Regions from separate parts of the Mesorhizobium sp. CO1-1-7 genome, predicted to be linked through region 2. Evidence: riboswitches for the same ligand, from Rfam matches in the RefSeq annotation. Region 2 holds a riboswitch; each other region holds the start of a gene.

The links. A riboswitch is a leader RNA that binds a small molecule or an ion and turns the genes downstream of it on or off. The one in region 2 is predicted to bind cobalamin.
Region 1: another riboswitch for cobalamin. It lies ahead of LB516_RS28370 (aromatic ring-hydroxylating oxygenase subunit alpha); the one in region 2 lies ahead of bluB (5,6-dimethylbenzimidazole synthase).
Region 3: another riboswitch for cobalamin. It lies ahead of LB516_RS09200 (DUF1636 family protein); the one in region 2 lies ahead of bluB (5,6-dimethylbenzimidazole synthase).

Annotation. Positions count from the first base shown of each region.
Region 1 covers NZ_JAIUHA010000018.1:127-5,846, forward strand. The annotation lists partial or broken gene LB516_RS28360 (DUF680 domain-containing protein) at 1-77, opposite strand, end outside; gene LB516_RS28365 (DUF680 domain-containing protein) at 146-346, opposite strand; cobalamin riboswitch at 838-1,040, shown strand; gene LB516_RS28370 (aromatic ring-hydroxylating oxygenase subunit alpha) at 1,153-2,400, shown strand; gene LB516_RS28375 (hybrid-cluster NAD(P)-dependent oxidoreductase) at 2,478-3,578, shown strand; gene LB516_RS28380 (PqqD family peptide modification chaperone) at 3,720-4,151, shown strand; gene LB516_RS28385 (serine kinase) at 4,184-5,233, shown strand; gene LB516_RS28390 (glycosyltransferase family 2 protein) at 5,230-5,720, shown strand, end outside.
Region 2 covers NZ_JAIUHA010000005.1:48,606-54,325, reverse strand. The annotation lists gene ribB (3,4-dihydroxy-2-butanone-4-phosphate synthase) at 1-58, shown strand, start outside; gene LB516_RS11905 (MFS transporter) at 78-1,298, opposite strand; gene LB516_RS11900 (TetR/AcrR family transcriptional regulator) at 1,419-2,027, shown strand; gene LB516_RS11895 (hypothetical protein) at 2,117-3,100, shown strand; partial or broken gene bluB (5,6-dimethylbenzimidazole synthase) at 3,217-3,822, opposite strand; cobalamin riboswitch at 3,894-4,076, opposite strand; gene LB516_RS11885 (histone deacetylase family protein) at 4,255-5,181, shown strand; gene LB516_RS11880 (exodeoxyribonuclease VII small subunit) at 5,185-5,436, shown strand; gene LB516_RS11875 (DUF2277 domain-containing protein) at 5,528-5,720, shown strand, end outside.
Region 3 covers NZ_JAIUHA010000003.1:537,234-542,953, forward strand. The annotation lists gene LB516_RS09180 (NADH-quinone oxidoreductase subunit C) at 1-114, opposite strand, end outside; gene LB516_RS09185 (NuoB/complex I 20 kDa subunit family protein) at 119-700, opposite strand; gene LB516_RS09190 (NADH-quinone oxidoreductase subunit A) at 691-1,056, opposite strand; gene LB516_RS09195 (winged helix-turn-helix domain-containing protein) at 1,391-2,590, shown strand; cobalamin riboswitch at 2,620-2,827, shown strand; gene LB516_RS09200 (DUF1636 family protein) at 2,865-3,293, shown strand; gene cobW (cobalamin biosynthesis protein CobW) at 3,296-4,333, shown strand; partial or broken gene LB516_RS09210 (cobaltochelatase subunit CobN) at 4,352-5,720, shown strand, end outside.

The DNA of each region.
Region 1 (5,720 bases), on a different contig from region 2:
CCATAGTTGTCGCTGCCCGCGAAAGCGCTGCCGGAGAGGGCCAGAACGGCGGCGGCAGCAATGAGGATCTTGTTCATTTTAATACTCCTGAATTTGTAGGTCCACCAGCGCGGCAGGGTCACCCGCCGCGTGCCGGGGATGGCTATTAATTGTTGCCGAAGAGGTTGTGGTCGGCGCCCGTCACAGGCGTCTGGGCAGCCGGCTCCGACTTCTTGGTCGAAGCGGTGTAGGAGCTGTCGACAGTGGCCGTGGGGGTCGCGGCGTTCGAACCATAATGGTCGCTGCTAGCGAAGGCGCTGCCGGAAATAGCCAGAAGGGCGGTGGCAGTGAGAATGATCTTTTTCATTTTTGTACTCCAGTATTTTTCCCGTCCGTCTAGCGGCGTGTCTTGGGATTAAATCGCGTCGTTCGGACAGCCCCGATGTGGGAGAGCCCCCTTGCCGTTTCCAATCACGAAGTTGTTCAGCGTGGACCATGACTCCACCACTTGAAATTGTACCAACGCCTTCTACATGTCTTATTTTTCCATTTGATATCAAATAGTTGCATAAGATCACGACCCGATCACCAACTGTGTCGGAAGGCTGGGCGTTCACACCGTCCTGCACGCACCGTCAACAGAAACGAACCGTTCGGTTCGATTTTAGACTCTGCTAATAGTCACTTTTCGAAACCATTAACCCTTTTCCGGCCCGCTGAGGGTCGAAAACGGTGCCCGCGCATCTGGCGAGAAGAGGCGATTCCCCCGCTGCAACCGCGCCGGGACGATCCCGCGTACGTGTCGCGCCGCATGGATGCGATGTCGCTTTCGTGCCGATGTCGCAAACCCTGTCGTGATTAGATCGAGCGATCTCAGGTGCCGCTGCGTGACGACGGAGCGGAGAATTGGGAAGCCGGTTAGATTCCGGCGCTGCCCCCGCAACGGTGGTGGAGTTCAAGTCGCAACGGGAGACCACTGGGCGAAAGCTTGGGAAGGTGTCGCGATGGTCCGCCAGGACAACTCCAGAGCCCGGAAACCAGCCCGAGATCGCTAGAACTCGACTGATCGCGGTGGGCGGTCAAGGGGCGGATGGTGTTGTCCGGCTTTCGCCGGCTTGCGCCCAGTCCTTCCTCCATCACCACCAGTTCAGTCCTTGAAAATGAGGACAGGACATGGACGCGCGCAACGACATGCTGAGGCTTTTGAACGGCCGCAGACAGGGCCTTTCGCTGGAACAGCCCTTCTATACCGACCCGGACTACTTCAAGCTTGACATGGAACTGATCTGGTATCGCGACTGGCTGTTCATCGGCCATGATTGCGAGTTGCCCAAGCCGGGCAGCTTCATCACCGTGCAGATCGGCGACTATCCGGTCGTGCTGGTGCGCGATCAGCAGGGCAAGATCAACGCTTTCCACAATTCCTGCCGCCATCGCGGCAGCCGCGTCTGCAACACCGACAAGGGCATGGCCGCCAAACTGGTGTGTCCCTATCACCAGTGGACCTACGAACTCGACGGCCGGCTGCTGTTCGCCCGCCAGATGGCCGATGGGTTCGACAAGAGCCAGTTCGGGCTCAAGCCGGTCGCCTGCGAAAGCGTCGCCGGCTATGTCTTCATCTGCCTGGCCAAGGAGCCCGCCGACTTCGCGCCGATGCGGGCGATGATCGAGCCCTATCTCCAGCCGCACCGGCTGAGCGAGGCCAAGATCGCCTTCGAGAGCACGATCATCGAGAAGGGCAACTGGAAGCTGGTCTGGGAAAACAACCGCGAATGCTACCATTGCGCGGGCAACCATCCTGAGCTGTGCAAGACCTTCCCGGAAGCGCCGACCGTGACCGGCGTGCAAGGCGCCGACAGCGATCCGGAGATGCTGGCCCACTGGGCGAAGTGCGAAGCTGTTGGCCTGCCCAGCAAGTTTCGCATCGACCCGGCCGGACAATACCGCGCCACCCGCGCGCCGCTGCTGCGCGATGCCCAGAGCTACACGACGACCGGCAAGCGGGCGGTGAAGAAGAACCTGTCCGACAGCGTCTCGGCCGACCGGATCGGCACGCTGATGCACTATCACTACCCGACAACCTGGAACCATATCCTCGTGGATCATGCGGTGACGTTCCGCGTGCTGCCGGTCAGCGCCACGGAAACAGCGGTTACGACCAAATGGCTGGTCCACAAGGATGCCGTGGAAGGCGTCGACTACGATCTCGCCGAACTCACCCATGTCTGGACCGAGACCAACGACCAGGACCGCCGCATCGTCGAGGAAAACGCCTTCGGCATCCTGTCGCCGGCCTACGAGCCCGGTCCCTATTCGGAGCTGCACGAGGGCGGCGTCATCCAGTTCGTCGACTGGTACGCGCGCTTTATCGGCCCACGGCTTTCCGAAGACGGCCGGCCTGCTCTGCGCAGTGTCGCCTAGCGCATGTCGGCCAAAACTGTGCAGCGGCTTTGGGATCACGACACGCCCAAAATGAAAGGTATGCAGGGATGAACGCCATGACTGATCTTGGGCTCTATCGCCACCTCGACCAGATGGCGCCGTGGAACGACAGGCTGCAGGTGCTGGAAGTAACCGGCGTCAGCGACGAGGCGCCCGACGTCAAGACCTTCACCTTCCGCTCCGACAACCAGACCTGGTTCCGCTACAAGCCGGGCCAGTTCGTGACGCTGGAATTGCCGACACCGGACGGCCCGCTGATGCGCACCTACACGCTGTCATCATCGCCGTCACGGCCATTCTCGATCGCGGTGACGGTGAAGGCGCAGGCGGGCAGCGTCGGCACACGCTGGATGTTCGATCACCTGACGCCCGGCTCGCACGTCAAGGCCTATGGACCGGGCGGCGGCTTTTCGCTGCACAGCCACCCGGCGGCGAAATACCTGTTCATCTCGGCCGGTTCGGGCGTGACGCCGATGATGTCGATGCTGCGCTGGCTGAACGACTGCGCGCCATGGACCGATGTCGGCTTCGTCAATTGCGCGCGGCGCCCGGAAGAGATCATCTTTCGCAAGGAACTCGAACTGCTCGGCGGCCATATGCCGGGCCTGTCGCTCGGCTTCATGATCGAGGAGCGGTCGAGCCGCGAGGGCTGGTACGGCCATATGGGCCGCATCGACGCCATCCGGCTGCCGCTCCTGGCGCCCGATTTCCGCGAACGCGAAATCTTCTGCTGCGGCCCCGACCCTTTCATGCGCGCCGTGCGCGGCATGCTGGAGGCCGCCGGGTTCGACATGGCAAAATACCATCAGGAGAGCTTTGCCGCGCCGGCGATGGAGGAAATCCCAGCGCCGTTTGCCTCGCCGGCTGAAGACGGCGCGGCGATTTGCGTCGAAGCCGCGACGCCGATCCGCTTCGCGCTTTCGGATGTCGACGCCGACTGTGTCGCCGGCCAGACCGTGCTGCAGACGGCGCGCGCCTCGGGTGTGCGAATACCGGCCGCCTGCGAATTCGGCCTTTGCGGAACTTGCAAAGTGAAGAAAGTCTCCGGCAGCGTCGAGATGAGCCACAATGGCGGCATCCTCGATCATGAGATCGATGATGGCTTCATCCTGGCCTGTTGTTCCAAGCCATTGTCGCCGCTTGAAATCGAGGCTTGATCCGCCCGGCTTTCGACTGAACCCGGAAATGGTCCCGCGTTGCCGGCAAAGGTTACCTTGCCAAGGAAGACCTGAAAGTTTACAGGCGTTGTTGGTGGAAGCGGTCCTGCTGGCGGGCAGGAAATGCAGGACGGGGCAACAATGACGCATGACTCCCACGCCTATGCGGTAGCGAGCCGGGATATCGTTTTCGAATCTTTCGATGGCGAGGCCGTGGTGCTCAATCTTGCCAATGGCAAATATTTCGGCTTTTCCGATTCCGGCAGCAAGGTATGGCAGGCGCTTTCATCCGGCGCGGACGCCCAGGCTCTGGTCGGGCTGAGCGCCGGCGGCTCGACAATAGGCCAGGCCGAACTCGAACGCTTCATATCGCAATTGCTCGAATTGGGTTTGCTGGTGCGCTTGGACGCGGCGGCGCAGCCTTTGCCGGGCGATTTGCCTGCCGAGCTTGCCGCCACGAACGAGCCGCTCAATGTGAGCATTCACGACGACCTCGCCGACCTGATCGTCGTTGATCCCATCCACGAGGTCGAGGAACCCCTCGGCTGGCCGGCGGTCAAGCAGGCTTCCTGACGGGGCGGCCGCAGCGTGATGGAAGGCGATTGATGCCGCGCGTCACGCTCGAAACCTTGCCGGATTACGCCAGGTATCTCATCGCCGCCGCTGAAGGCGCGGCCGCGTACTATCCGACCATGCGAAAGGTTCGCCTGCCCTGGCTTGAACTGACCGCGCATCTCGGTCACGGCGTGCTTGCCGATGCATTGGGCCATGCTTTCATCGAGCCCGCGCATGATCAGCCGGCACCGTCCACGGGTCGCATCTTCATCGCGCATCCCGGCATTGACGGCATCCCGGAGCCGGCGCACTGGGGCGATGCCCATTTCACCGAGCACGGTTTTGCCAAACGGCTCGCCGAAGCCGGTTTGCGCGGGCACCATTTCCACGACCTGGATTTCTGGCAGGTCTACGATCCGCACCGCCGCGTCGGCGTGCAGCTGATGGCCTCGGCCGATGCCTTTCCGCCCTGGGAGCCGGGAGCACCGCTGCGCGCCTTCCTGCACTGGGAATATGCCGCGCGCGGCATGCGGCTGACGCATGCCGGCACGCTTGGCATCGACGGCAACGGTATTCTGCTTGCCGGCTCGGGCGGGGCCGGGAAATCGGGGACCGTCGCCGCCGGCCTGCTTAACGGGCTCGACAGTGTCGGCGACGACTATGTGCTGATCGATCTCACCGACGGCGTGACCGCGCGCCCCCTTTTTTCGACGTTGAAGCAGGACACGGAAGGTTTCGCCCGGCTGGGCCTGCGGCAGCGGCTAACGGCGCAAGGCCCGCTGAACTGGCAAGGCAAGCACACGTTCCATATTCATGATATCGCGCCTCGGCCGGTGCCCGCCATGCTGGACATCGTCGCGCTGGTGGTGCCACATATCAGCGGAGGCGGAGCAAGTTCGATTATGCCGGTGTCGCGCAGGGATGCCATGATTGCCTTGGCGCCGTCCGGCATCGCCCAGATGCCGGGCGAGCGCGAAAGCGGCTTTCGCTTCTTCAGCGAATTGACGCGCCACCTGCCGTGCTTCCGTTTGTCCCTCGGCATCGACCCGGCAGAGATCGCCCGCACGATCGAGGATTTCCTGACACGAGGCGCCCGGTGAAGCTCAGCGTGATCATGCCTGTGTACAATCGCGAGCGCTATGTCGTCTCGGCGCTGCGCTCGCTCGTGCGGCAGCAAGATGCCGCCGATCTCGACATCATCGTGATCGACGACGGCTCGACCGACGGGTCGCCGGAGGCCGTGCGTTCGATGATGGCCGAGAACCCCTGCATTCGTCTTTTCCGGCAAGAGAACATGGGCGTGACCCGGGCTCGCAACGCTGGTCTCAGACTGCTCACGCCGGAAACGGAGCTCGTGTCGTTCCTCGATTCGGATGATGTCTCGCCTGCGGGACGATTCAAGGCCGATATCGCATGCTTTGACGCCGACCCCGCTCTGGAGCTTACCTATTCCCTGATGATGATGGTCGAACACATCGACGACGATCTGCTGGAACCCTGCCCCGGCAGCCATTTCATGACCGTGCGGGGAATTCATCTGTCGTCAGGCATTTTCTCGCGTAAGCTCATCGAACGGATCGGCGGCTT
Region 2 (5,720 bases):
CCACTATGTCGGCCTCGAGGGTTTTGGCATTCACATCGCCAAGACCGAGATCATCTGAGCTCGACAAACCCTGTCTGTCACTCGGCCGGGATTGCCGCCTCGCATCCTTCCAACTCGCATTCGTGGGTGGCGAGGCTGCGCTGGCCGACCAGCACCGTGATCAGTGCGATAGCGCCTGACACCACCGAAACCCAGAACCCGTTCTGGGCGCCGAACGCATCCACCACCGCGCCTGCGGCGAACGAACCAAGCGCCATGCCGATGCCGATGCCTGTCGTCACCCAGGTGATGCCTTCGGTCAGCATCGCTTCCGGAACATGCCGTTCGATCAGGCCGAAGGCGGTGATGAAGGTCGGCGAGATCGCCACGCCACTGATGAAGACAGTCAGAGCGAGCGCTGGCACGGTGCTGGCGGTAAGCGGCAGCAGTGTGCCGAGCGCGACCAAGGCAACCGCGACGGCGAGCTGGCGCTGCAGCGGTGCTTTCAGGTTGAGCGCGCCGATGATGATGCCGAGCACGAAGGAGCCCAGCGCATAGACGCCGATGACGAGACTGGCAGTGCCCGGCTGGCCGAGTTCCTTGGTGATCGCCACCGTGCTCACCTCCGTCGTCGCGAAGGTCGCGCCGATGAAGATCATGGCGAAGGTGATGATCTGAACCGGCCCGAGGCGGATTGCCGAGCCGCTGGAGCCATGGTCCACCGGCCGCACTTGCGGCTCGGTCGAACGCTGCAGAATGAAGGCTGTCGAGCCCAAGGCGAGGAACAGCGTGCTGACGACAACGCCCGCTTCCGGGAACAGCGCGGCGCTGAGGCCCACAGATAGCGATGCGCCGGCAATATAGACCAGCTCGTCCGCCGCCGACTCGAAGGCGAAGGCGGTGTTCATCTCGGACCGGCCCCGGAAAATCTCGGTCCAGCGCGCCCGCACCATGGCCGGCATGCTTGGCATCGCCGCTGCCAGCAGCGCCGACGCGAACAGCGTCCATACCGGCCAGTCTTGATTGGCCGATGCGATCAGGGCCGCGAATGCGAGCACGGAGATGATGGTGGTGGGTACGACAACCTGCGTCTGGCCGAGGCGGTCGACCAACCTCGATATCTGCGGCGCCAGAAAGGCATTGGCCAAGGCGAATGTCGCCGAAACCGCACCCGCCAACCAGTATTCGCCACGCGTCTGCGACAGCATCGCCACGATGCCGATCGGCGCCATGGCGATCGGCAGGCGCGCCATGAAGCCGGCGGCGGCAAAGCCCCTGGCTCCGGGAGCGCGAAAGATTTCCGAGTAGGGGTTTTGCATGATCCTGTTCCTCGACAAGGGGCGATTCGACAATTACATACGAGACGTATAAGTGTTAAATATAGCATACGTCGCGTATGTCAATTGGCATACGGAGCGTATGTAAGTAAGGCCAGAAGCATGCATCGACCGCGCAAGGAGATGATCGCCGAAACACGCGCCAAGCTGATCGCCGCGGCACGCCAGGCTTTCGGTACCATCGGCTATGCCGAAGCGTCGATGGATGATTTCACCGCGTCGGCCGGGCTGACGCGCGGCGCCCTTTATCATCACTTCGGCGACAAGAAGGGACTGCTTGAGGCGGTTATCGCTGAAATCGACGCGGAAATGGCGGCCCGGGTGAATGAGGTCGCGTCGCGGGCGCCGACCCGCTGGCAGCATTTCGTCGACGAATGCACGACCTATATCGAAATGGCGCTGGAGCCGGAAATCCAGCGCATCATGTTCCGGGATGGTCCGGCGGTGCTGGGCGATCCGGCACAGTGGTCGAATGCCAATGCCTGCGTCGGTTCAATGACCGGTCATCTGACAGCGCTGCAGCGGGAAGGGGTGGTCGTCCCCGGCGTCGACCCGGAGTCGGCAGCGCGGCTGATCAATGGGGCGAGCAGCCAGGCCGCGCAGCGCATCGCCAATTCGCCAGATCCCGAGGCGACATCGAAGATGGTGGTGGCCGCATTCAAGCAATTGCTCGAAGGCCTGCTGAAAAAGCCGGAAGCGCTTTCAAGATGAACCGCCATGGCCGTCCCGCCACTGCCTGCAATTGACAATAGCCGGTTTGAGCGCATCCTCCGCAGCCATCTCTGAGGGGAGATTCGGGCATGTGGGATTTCGATATCGGCAGGTCGGTGTCCATCATGATGCGGACCTGGCCTTTCATTGTCTTTCGCATGATCGTCTATTTTGGGATCACCCTGGCCTACATCGTGGCCACCGGCACCGGCGCCTCCGTCGGCTATGGCGTCGGCCATATTTCCACCGATCCCGACGGACCATTGTCTTTTGCGATGTGGGGTGGCGTGGTCGGTTTCGGCATCGTCTCGATCGCCGTCTACTGGATTCGCGAATACATCCTCTACGTTGTCAAGGCGGGCCATATCGCCGTCATGGTGCATCTGATCGACGGCCATGATATTCCCAACGGCCAGAACCAGATCGCCTACGCGAAAGAGGTCGTGACCGAGCGTTTTGCCGAGGCCAACATCCTTTTCGTCGTCGACCAATTGGTCAAGGGCGCTATCCGCGCCATCACCGGCCTGCTCGGCGGCATCGCGGCCTTCCTGCCCATTCCTGGCCTGAGCGGCCTGGTTTCGTTCCTCAACACGGTGATTCGCCTGTCGTTGACCTATGTCGACGAGATCATTCTCGGCTACAACATCCGCATCAGTTCGTCCTCGCCGTTCGAAACCGCGCGCCAAGGCGTTGTGCTCTACGCCCAGAACGGCAAGACCATGGTCAAGAATGCCGTCTGGCTAGGGGTCATCATGTGGGGCGTGTCGTTCGTGATTTTCCTGCTGATGCTGGCTCCGGCAGCCGCTATTCTTTACGTCATGCCCGGGCAGCTCGCCGGCTGGGCTTTCGTGCTGGCAATCGTCTTTGCCTGGGCTTTCAAGGCGGCCTTCATCGAGCCGTTCGCCATTGCCTGCCTGATGCAGGTCTATTTCAAGACCATCGAGGGTCAGGTGCCCGATGCCGCCTGGGACGCCAGGCTGGCCGAAGCCTCGTCGAAGTTCAGGGAACTCAAGGACAAGGCGCTCTCCACTTTCGGCGGTTCGCGCTGGGGCACGGCCGGCGCGACGCGCTGATCGGCTAGGCTCGCGGGCGCACCGGCGACGGTACCGAGGCGCGCCACTGCTGATTTGAGCAGCGCTTCGCCTTGTCCGCGAAAAGTCTCGCTCATGATAAGCTCGGGCAACGGCAGCCGCCGGCCCCAGCCGTGTGTTTCGAGATCCGGCTTCGGTGCGAATTCGGAAACGCGGCCGACGCAGAGATAGGCGATCGGCGTCACCTGATCGGGAATGGCCAGCAGGCTTTTCAGCGCTTGCGCCTCGATGATGCTGACCCAGCCGACGCCAACGCCCTCGGCGCGTGCCGCCAGCCAGAAATTCTGCACCGCGCAGACCGTGCTGTAGAGATCCATCTCCGGATTGTGCCAGCGCCCCAGCGGCGAGCCTTTCGAGCGCTCGCGGTCGCAGGTGATGCAGATGTTTAGAGCGCTTTCGCAAATGCCTTCGAGCTTGAGCTTGCGGTAGAGCGCCTGCCGTTCTGCCTCGATTTCAGGCAGTTCCCGTTCTCGCGCGGCCAGGAACAGGTCGCGCACTTCCGCCCGCCACGCGGCATCGCGAATGATAATGAAATTCCAGGGTTGCATGAAGCCGACCGACGGCGCGTGATGGGCGGCAAGCAGCAGCCGCGCCAGCACCTCGTCGTCGATCGTCTCCGATGTAAAATGGTTGCGGACGTCGCGCCGTGTGAAGATGGCGCGGTAAACAGCGTCGCGCGCAATCTGGTCAAATCCATCGCCCATTGGAGCGGTCATAGCTTCCGGCATCGCTTGTCCCCTTGCGATTGCAATCGATGTCATCCGCCTGACCATGCGGATGACGATGCCTGCCAGGCCGGTCTTCTGGCTCGGGATCAACCCGCGTCCGGTGCCTTCCCGTCATCGACAGTGGCATTTACCGGCGCGGTCCCCCTCACAGCGTTGGGCACGCCACGGAGTTCAACCGTGTTCCCGATTCTCCCGCCAGGGCATTTGCAGCCAAGTGGAATCACTTGGCGTCGCAGAATGCGGCTAAAACAAACAGACCGGCAGGCACCAGGCAGTAGCGGCAGTCTTACTCCGAAGGGCCGGCGACGCCAATGCCCGCAGCGACATCAATGGACGCAGGTTCGATTTTCCCCAGCGATCAAGCCGCGACGCATGGCCATCACGGCGCCGGGGCACTAGATAGAGGGCATGGCCACCCGTCTCTACACGCACCCGATCTTTCTCGAACACATCACCCCGCCCGGTCACCCTGAGCGGCCCGACCGCCTGCGCGCCATCGAGCGCGTGCTCGACGACGAAGCTTTTGCCGCGCTTGACCGCGTCGAGGCACCGCAAGGCGACGAGGCGACCATCCTCTACGCGCATCCCGCCGATTTCGTCGCGCGTGTCCGCGCCGCCATCCCCGACGAAGGCATTGCCCGCATCGACGCCGACACCACCGCCAGCCCGAAAAGCTGGCAGGCGGTGATTACGGCGATCGGTGCCGCCAATGCCGCCGTCGACGACGTCTTTGCGGGCCGCGCCGACAACGTCTTCGTCGCCGCCCGCCCGCCCGGCCACCATGCCGAAAAGACCACGGCCATGGGCTTCTGCTTCTTCAACACGGCGGCAATCGCAGCGCGCCATGCGCAGAGGAAGCATGGCGCCGAGCGTGTCGCGGTCGTCGACTGGGACGTGCATCACGGCAACGGCACGCAGGATATTTTCTGGGACGATCCCTCGGTGCTCTATTGCTCGACGCACCAGATGCCGCTTTATCCCGGCACGGGCGCGAAGAGTGAGACCGGCGCCGGCAACATCGTCAATGCGCCGCTGGCGCCTCGGACGGGCAGCGAGGTGTTTCGCGATGCGTTCCTGTCGCGCGTGCTGCCGGCACTCGACAATTTCGCGCCGGATCTGATTATCGTTTCGGCCGGCTTCGACGCGCACCATCGCGACCCGCTGGCGGAAATCAATCTGACCGAGGACGATTTCGACTGGGCGACCGGCCAGCTGATGCAGCGCGCCGCAATCCACGGCGGCAACCGGCTCGTCAGCCTGCTCGAGGGCGGCTACGATCTGCAGGGATTGGCATTTTCGGTCGCCGCCCATGTCGGGCGACTGATGAAAGGATGAATGATGACCGGTGAGATCAACGAAGACGTCAAGGCGATGAGCTTTGAACAGGCACTCGACGCACTGGAGAAGATCGTCGATGATCTGGAGCGTGGCGACGTACCGCTCGACCAGTCGATCCGGATTTACGAGCGCGGCGAGGCGCTGAAGGTTCATTGCGACCGGCTGCTGAAGGCCGCCGAGGACAAGGTCGAGAAGATCAGGCTGTCGCGCGACGGCAAGCCGGTTGGAACCGAGCCGCTCGACGCGGACTGAGGTCCGGAGCAGCCTTACCGGTTTTGGACACGATCATCATTGAGGATACAGTTCGTCCCGATTGAAACGGACAAGAGGAGATACGGAAGCGATGTGCAGAAACATCAAGACCCTGTTCAATTTTGATCCGCCGGCAACCAACGACGAAGTCCGCGACGCGGCACTGCAGTTTGTCCGCAAGCTGAGCGGCACGACGCGGCCTTCTGCCAAGAACCAGCATGCGTTCGATCATGCCGTCGAAGCCATCGCGGCATCCGCACGCGAATTGCTCGATTCCCTCGAAA
Region 3 (5,720 bases), on a different contig from region 2:
GTTTTGAGGCTCGACGTGAACGGTGAGCTCGCCATAGGCGAATACCGCATCGCCGAAGCGGCCAGGCAGCTTCTCGCCGAGATAGGTCGACAGTTCGCTTAAGGAGGCGGCCATGGATTTACCGTTCGATCGTGCCGGTGCGGCGGATCTTCTTCTGCAGCAGAAGAATGCCATAGAGCAGGGCTTCGGCGCTCGGCGGGCAGCCGGGCACATAGATGTCGACCGGCACGACGCGGTCGCAGCCGCGTACCACCGAATAGGAATAGTGATAGTAGCCGCCGCCATTGGCGCAGGAGCCCATCGAGATGACGTAGCGCGGCTCCGGCATCTGGTCGTAGACCTTGCGCAGCGCCGGCGCCATCTTGTTGGTCAGCGTGCCGGCGACGATCATGATGTCGGACTGGCGCGGAGACGCGCGCGGCGCGACACCGAACCGCTCCGAATCGTAGCGCGGCATCGAGGTGTGGATCATCTCGACCGCGCAGCAAGCCAGACCGAAGGTCATGAACATCAGCGAGCCGCTGCGCGCCCAGGTGATCAGCGCCTCGGTCGAGGTGACCAGAAAACCCTTGTCGGCAAGCTCATTGTTGATTTCGAGGAAGAAGGGATCGTCCTCCCCCACCGGCCTGCCGGTGTTGGGATCGATAATACCTTTGGGCTTCGGCGCGACGAGGGTGCCTGAACTGTCGTTCAATCCCATTCCAGCGCTCCTTTTTTCCATTCATAGGCAAAGCCGATGGTCAGCACTGCCAAAAACACCATCATTGACCAGAAACCGAGCATGCCGATCTTCGAGAAGGACACTGCCCAGGGGAAGAGGAAGGCAACTTCCAGGTCGAATATAATGAACAGGATCGACACCAGGTAGAAGCGGATGTCGAATTTCATGCGGGCATCGTCGAACGAGTTGAAACCGCACTCGTAGGCGGAAAGCTTTTCGGGATCGGGGTTGCGATACGCCACCAGGAACGGAGCCGCCAGCAGCGCCAGGCCGACGACCAGTGCCACGCCGATAAACAGGACGATGGGCAGGTACGAACTGAGAAGTGCGTTCATGCAGCGGCTTTCCGTTGGCGCCAATCCACTTTGACTACAGCACCGAACCTTAATGCGGAAGCGTGACAGATTAACCGCTGAACCGTTTTAAGGGGCCTATGCTGCAACGCGGCGAGGGTTAGCGCAGCACTTCCAGCGAAGCAAGTCAAACCTTGTTCAAAACACCGAGCTGGACGGCATTCCGGGAGAAACTGGTCCCATCCGCTCCTGTTTGATTTCCTTCGCTTTTAACTCCACTTTTCTCTCCTGACAGGGTTGCCGCCAAAACCCTGCTAGCATGGACGGGAATCACGCCGGCAATGACGCCAGACAGGTCCATCAGGGACGCATCCGCATGAAGGAAAAGATCTCGCTTGCCGCCGCGCGGCGCATCGCGCTCGCCGCCCAGGGATTTCTCGATCCCCGCCCCGCCGGCACGCCGGACCGCCGCCATTTCGCCCGCGTTCTGTCTCGCACCGGCCTGTTGCAGATCGATTCCGTCAGTGCGGTGGTGCGCGCTCATTACATGCCGCTCTATTCGCGTCTCGGCCCCTATCCCCTCGCTTTGCTCGACAACGCCGCCGTGACGCGCAAGCGCACCGTCTTCGAATATTGGGCGCATGAAGCCTCGTTCCTGCCGGTCGAGACCTACCCACTGATGCGCTGGCGCATGCAGCGCGCCGAGCAAGGCGATGAAATGTATCTGGGGCTGGCCAAATGGGGCCGCGAGCACGCAGCCTATATAGAAGAGATCTACCGCGAGGTCGTCGCGCGCGGGCCGATCGCCGCTTCGGCGCTCGAAGGCCAGAAAGGCTCCGGTGGCTGGTGGGGTTGGAGCCATGCCAAGCACGCCTTCGAATGGCTGTTCTGGGCCGGGCGCATCACCACCGCGCACCGGCGCGGCTTCGAGCGCTTTTACGACCTGCCGGAGCGCGTGCTGCCGCAGGCGATCCTCGATCTGCCGGTACCGACGCCTGAGGACGCGCATCGCGAATTGCTGCGCATTTCCGCCCGTGCCCATGGCGTGGCGACATCAGGCGACCTGCGCGATTATTTTCGACTCTCGCCGGCCGACATGAAAGGCCGGCTGGAGGAACTGGTCGAGCTCGGCGACTTGCTGCCGGTCCGTGTCGAGGGCTGGGACAAGCCGGCTTACCTTCACAAGGACGCCCGTATCCCGCGCAAGATCGAGGCCCGCGCTCTGCTGGCGCCGTTCGATCCGGTCGTCTTCGAGCGTTCGCGCTCGGAGCGGCTGTTCGACTTCCATTACCGCATCGAAATCTACACGCCGGCCGACAAGCGCCAATACGGCTACTATGTCCTGCCTTTCCTGCTCGGCGACAGGATCGTGGCGCGCGTCGACCTCAAGGCTGACCGGCCGGCCAGTGTCCTGCGCGTCCATGCCGCCTACGCCGAGCCCGGCGCACCGCCCGAAACCGCAGCCCAGCTCTTCGAGGAATTGAAGCAGATGCAGGGCTGGCTTGGCCTCGAGCGCATGGAAATAACGCCTGCCGGCGACCTCGGCCCGGCGCTGTCCGACATCGCGGTGTCGTAAGCTCGCGTTGACACCGCTGCCCGCAAGAGCCTAAATCCCATCCAGACGGTCTCCTCTCGGCAAAGAGAGGAGCCAAGAGGGAATGCGGTGCGGGATTGAAAATCCCAAATCCGCGGCTGTCCCCGCAACTGTGAGCGAAGAGCCAAGGCCGAAAGCCACTGGGATTGTCCCGGGAAGGCGGCTACCCAAGGCGATGACCCGCGAGCCAGGAGACCTGCCGTCTGGAATGCAAGAATCCGATCGCCTGGCGGGTTTTCCGGGCAAGGAGCCTGATGTGGATCGCGACAGCAGTTTTTCGGCTGAAACAACCGACATTTCGTCCGGCGGGGATCATCCCCTGGCCGGCATCACGGTCATTGTCTGCGCTTCCTGTCGCGACGAGACTGGATCCGACGCCCATCCCCGGGCCGGCGAACTTTTGGCCGAAGATACGCGCCAAGCCGCCTCGGGCGAGAAGATTCGCATCCGCACGGTCGAATGCCTCGGCAATTGCAAGCGCCGGCTGAGCGCCGCGATCCTGCGCGACGGCTGCTGGAGCTATGTGTTCGGCGATCTGACCGCGAGCAGCGGCGCCGATCTCGTCACTGGCGCGAAACTCTTCGCCACCTCGAGCGACGGCCTCATTCCCTGGCGGGGCAGGCCCGACAGTCTCAAGCGCGGCCTCGTTGCCCGCATCCCTCCCCTCGACATGCTGAAAGATTGATCATGACAACATCTCTGTCCCGCGTTCCCTGCACCGTCGTCACCGGCTTCCTCGGCGCCGGCAAGACGACGCTGGTCCGCCATCTCCTGGAAAACGCCGGCGGCAAGCGGATTGCCATCATCGTCAACGAGTTCGGCGACATCGGCATCGACGGCGAGATCCTCAAGGGATGCGGCATCGACACCTGCCCAGAGGAAAACATCGTCGAACTGGCCAATGGCTGTATCTGCTGCACCGTGGCCGACGATTTTGTGCCGGCGCTCGACAAGATCCTGTCGCTGACGCCGAAGGTCGACCATATCCTGATCGAAACCTCGGGCCTCGCTCTGCCCAAACCGCTGGTCCAGGCTTTCCAGTGGCCGACGGTGAAGAGCCGCGTGACCGTCGATGGCGTCATCGCCGTGGTCGACGGTCCCGCACTGGCGGAAGGCCGCGTCGCCAATGACATGGACGCCCTGCAGGCGCAGCGCGCGCAGGACGAGAGCCTCGACCATGACGACCCGGTCGAGGAAGTGTTCGAGGACCAGATTTCCTGCGCCGACCTGATCATCCTGTCGAAGAGCGACCTGATGGACGCCGCCGGTTCAGCCCGCGCCAAGGCCATCGTCAACGAACACTCGGCCCGCGCCGTAAAGATCGTGCCGACGTCTCATGGCAAGGTCGATCCCTCGGTGCTGCTCGGGCTCGGTCTCGCCGTCGAGGACGACATCGAGAACCGCAAGTCGCATCATGACGGCGCCTTCGACCATGAGCATGACGACTTCGACACGTTCATCGTCGACATTCCCTCGATCGCCAATCCGGACGAATTGGCCAAGCGCGTCGCCGCGGCCGCCGAACAGGAAAACGTGCTGCGCGTGAAAGGCTTCGTCGAGGTCGGCGGCAAACCTATGCGGCTCCTGCTGCAAGCCGTCGGCCCGCGCGTCAATCATTACTACGACCGCGCCTGGACCGCTGGGGACGACCGCCGCTCGCGGCTCGTCGTCATTGGCCTCAAGGGGCTGAACCGCCCGGCGATCGAACGTATCCTCGCCGGCTGATTTCAGGCCCGGGCCGCGATGCACATCCTCACCACGACCTCCGCCTCGCTCGACGACCTCGCCGAGCCTGTCGATCTCAGGCAGGCGCCGGCGGATATCGTAGCCCTGTCCTTCACCGACAGCGATCTCGCCGGACTGGCTGCGGCGTGGAAGGCCGACGCTGGTCGCCTGCCCTCGATGCGGCTGGCCGCACTGCGCGACCTGCGCCATCCCATGTCCGTCGACCTCTGGATAGACAGCGTCGCCCGCCACGCCAAAGTCATCCTGGTGCGCATCCTCGGCGGCTACGACTGGTGGCGCTATGGCTGCGACCAACTGGCGGTGATTGCCCGCAAACGCGGCATCAAACTGGCGCTGCTTCCCGGTGAAAGCCACGACGAGGATCTCAGGCTGGTCGAAGCCTCGACGCTGCCCCGCGCCGAACTGGACGGCCTGCTCGGCTATTTCCGCGAGGGCGGCCCGGCCAATATGGGCGCGCTGGTGCACAGGCTGGCAGGCTTGGCTGGACAGGATGCGCCCGTCGCCAACCCGGTCAGCGTGCCGAAGGCCGGTTACTATCAGGCTGGATTGGGGGTCGCGGAAGAGCCGGCCGGTTCCAATAGCGGCACTCCCATTGTCCCGATTCTCTTCTACCGATCGATGCTGCTCGCCGCCGATGTCGCCCCGATCGATGCGCTGGCCGAGGCTTTGCGCTCCAGGGGATTGGCACCGGTGCCGATCTTCGTTTCCAGTCTGAAGGATCCGGTGTCGCTGGCGTTCGTCGAAAATGCCATCGCATCGCTGAAACCCGCCGCGATCGTCACCGCGACCGCGTTCGCTTCCGGCGCCGAGCCCGGCGTCGAAACCTTGTTCGACCGCGCCGGCGTGCCCGTCTTCCAGGTCATCGTCGCCACCACGCGCCGCGACATCTGGGAAAACAACCAGCGCGGCCTGGCGCCCGCCGACCTTGCCATGCATGTCGTGCTGCCCGAACTCGACGGCCGCATCCTCGCCGGCGCCATTTCCTTCAAGGCCGAGAGCGATATCGATCCGGCGCTTGGCCATCGTGCGTTGGCGAACCGCCCGGAACTGGATCGGTTGGAGCAAGTGGCGGGGCGAGTCGCGGCTTTCATCCGGCTGCGGGAGACGAAGCGGGAGGAGCGCAAGCTCGCGATCCTCATTCCCGATTATCCCAGTGCCCCTGGCCGCACAGGCTATGCGGTCGGGCTGGACGTGCCGTCCAGCGTGCTGGCCATGCTGCGCGACTTGAGCGAACAGGGCTATGCCGTTGACGGGATTCCGCAAACGCCGCGTGAATTGTTGGATTTGCTGGAGCATAGCAACGACGGATTGGCCCTACAGGAGTATTTGAGCTTCTCGAAGGAGTTGCCGCTCGCAGCAATCGCCG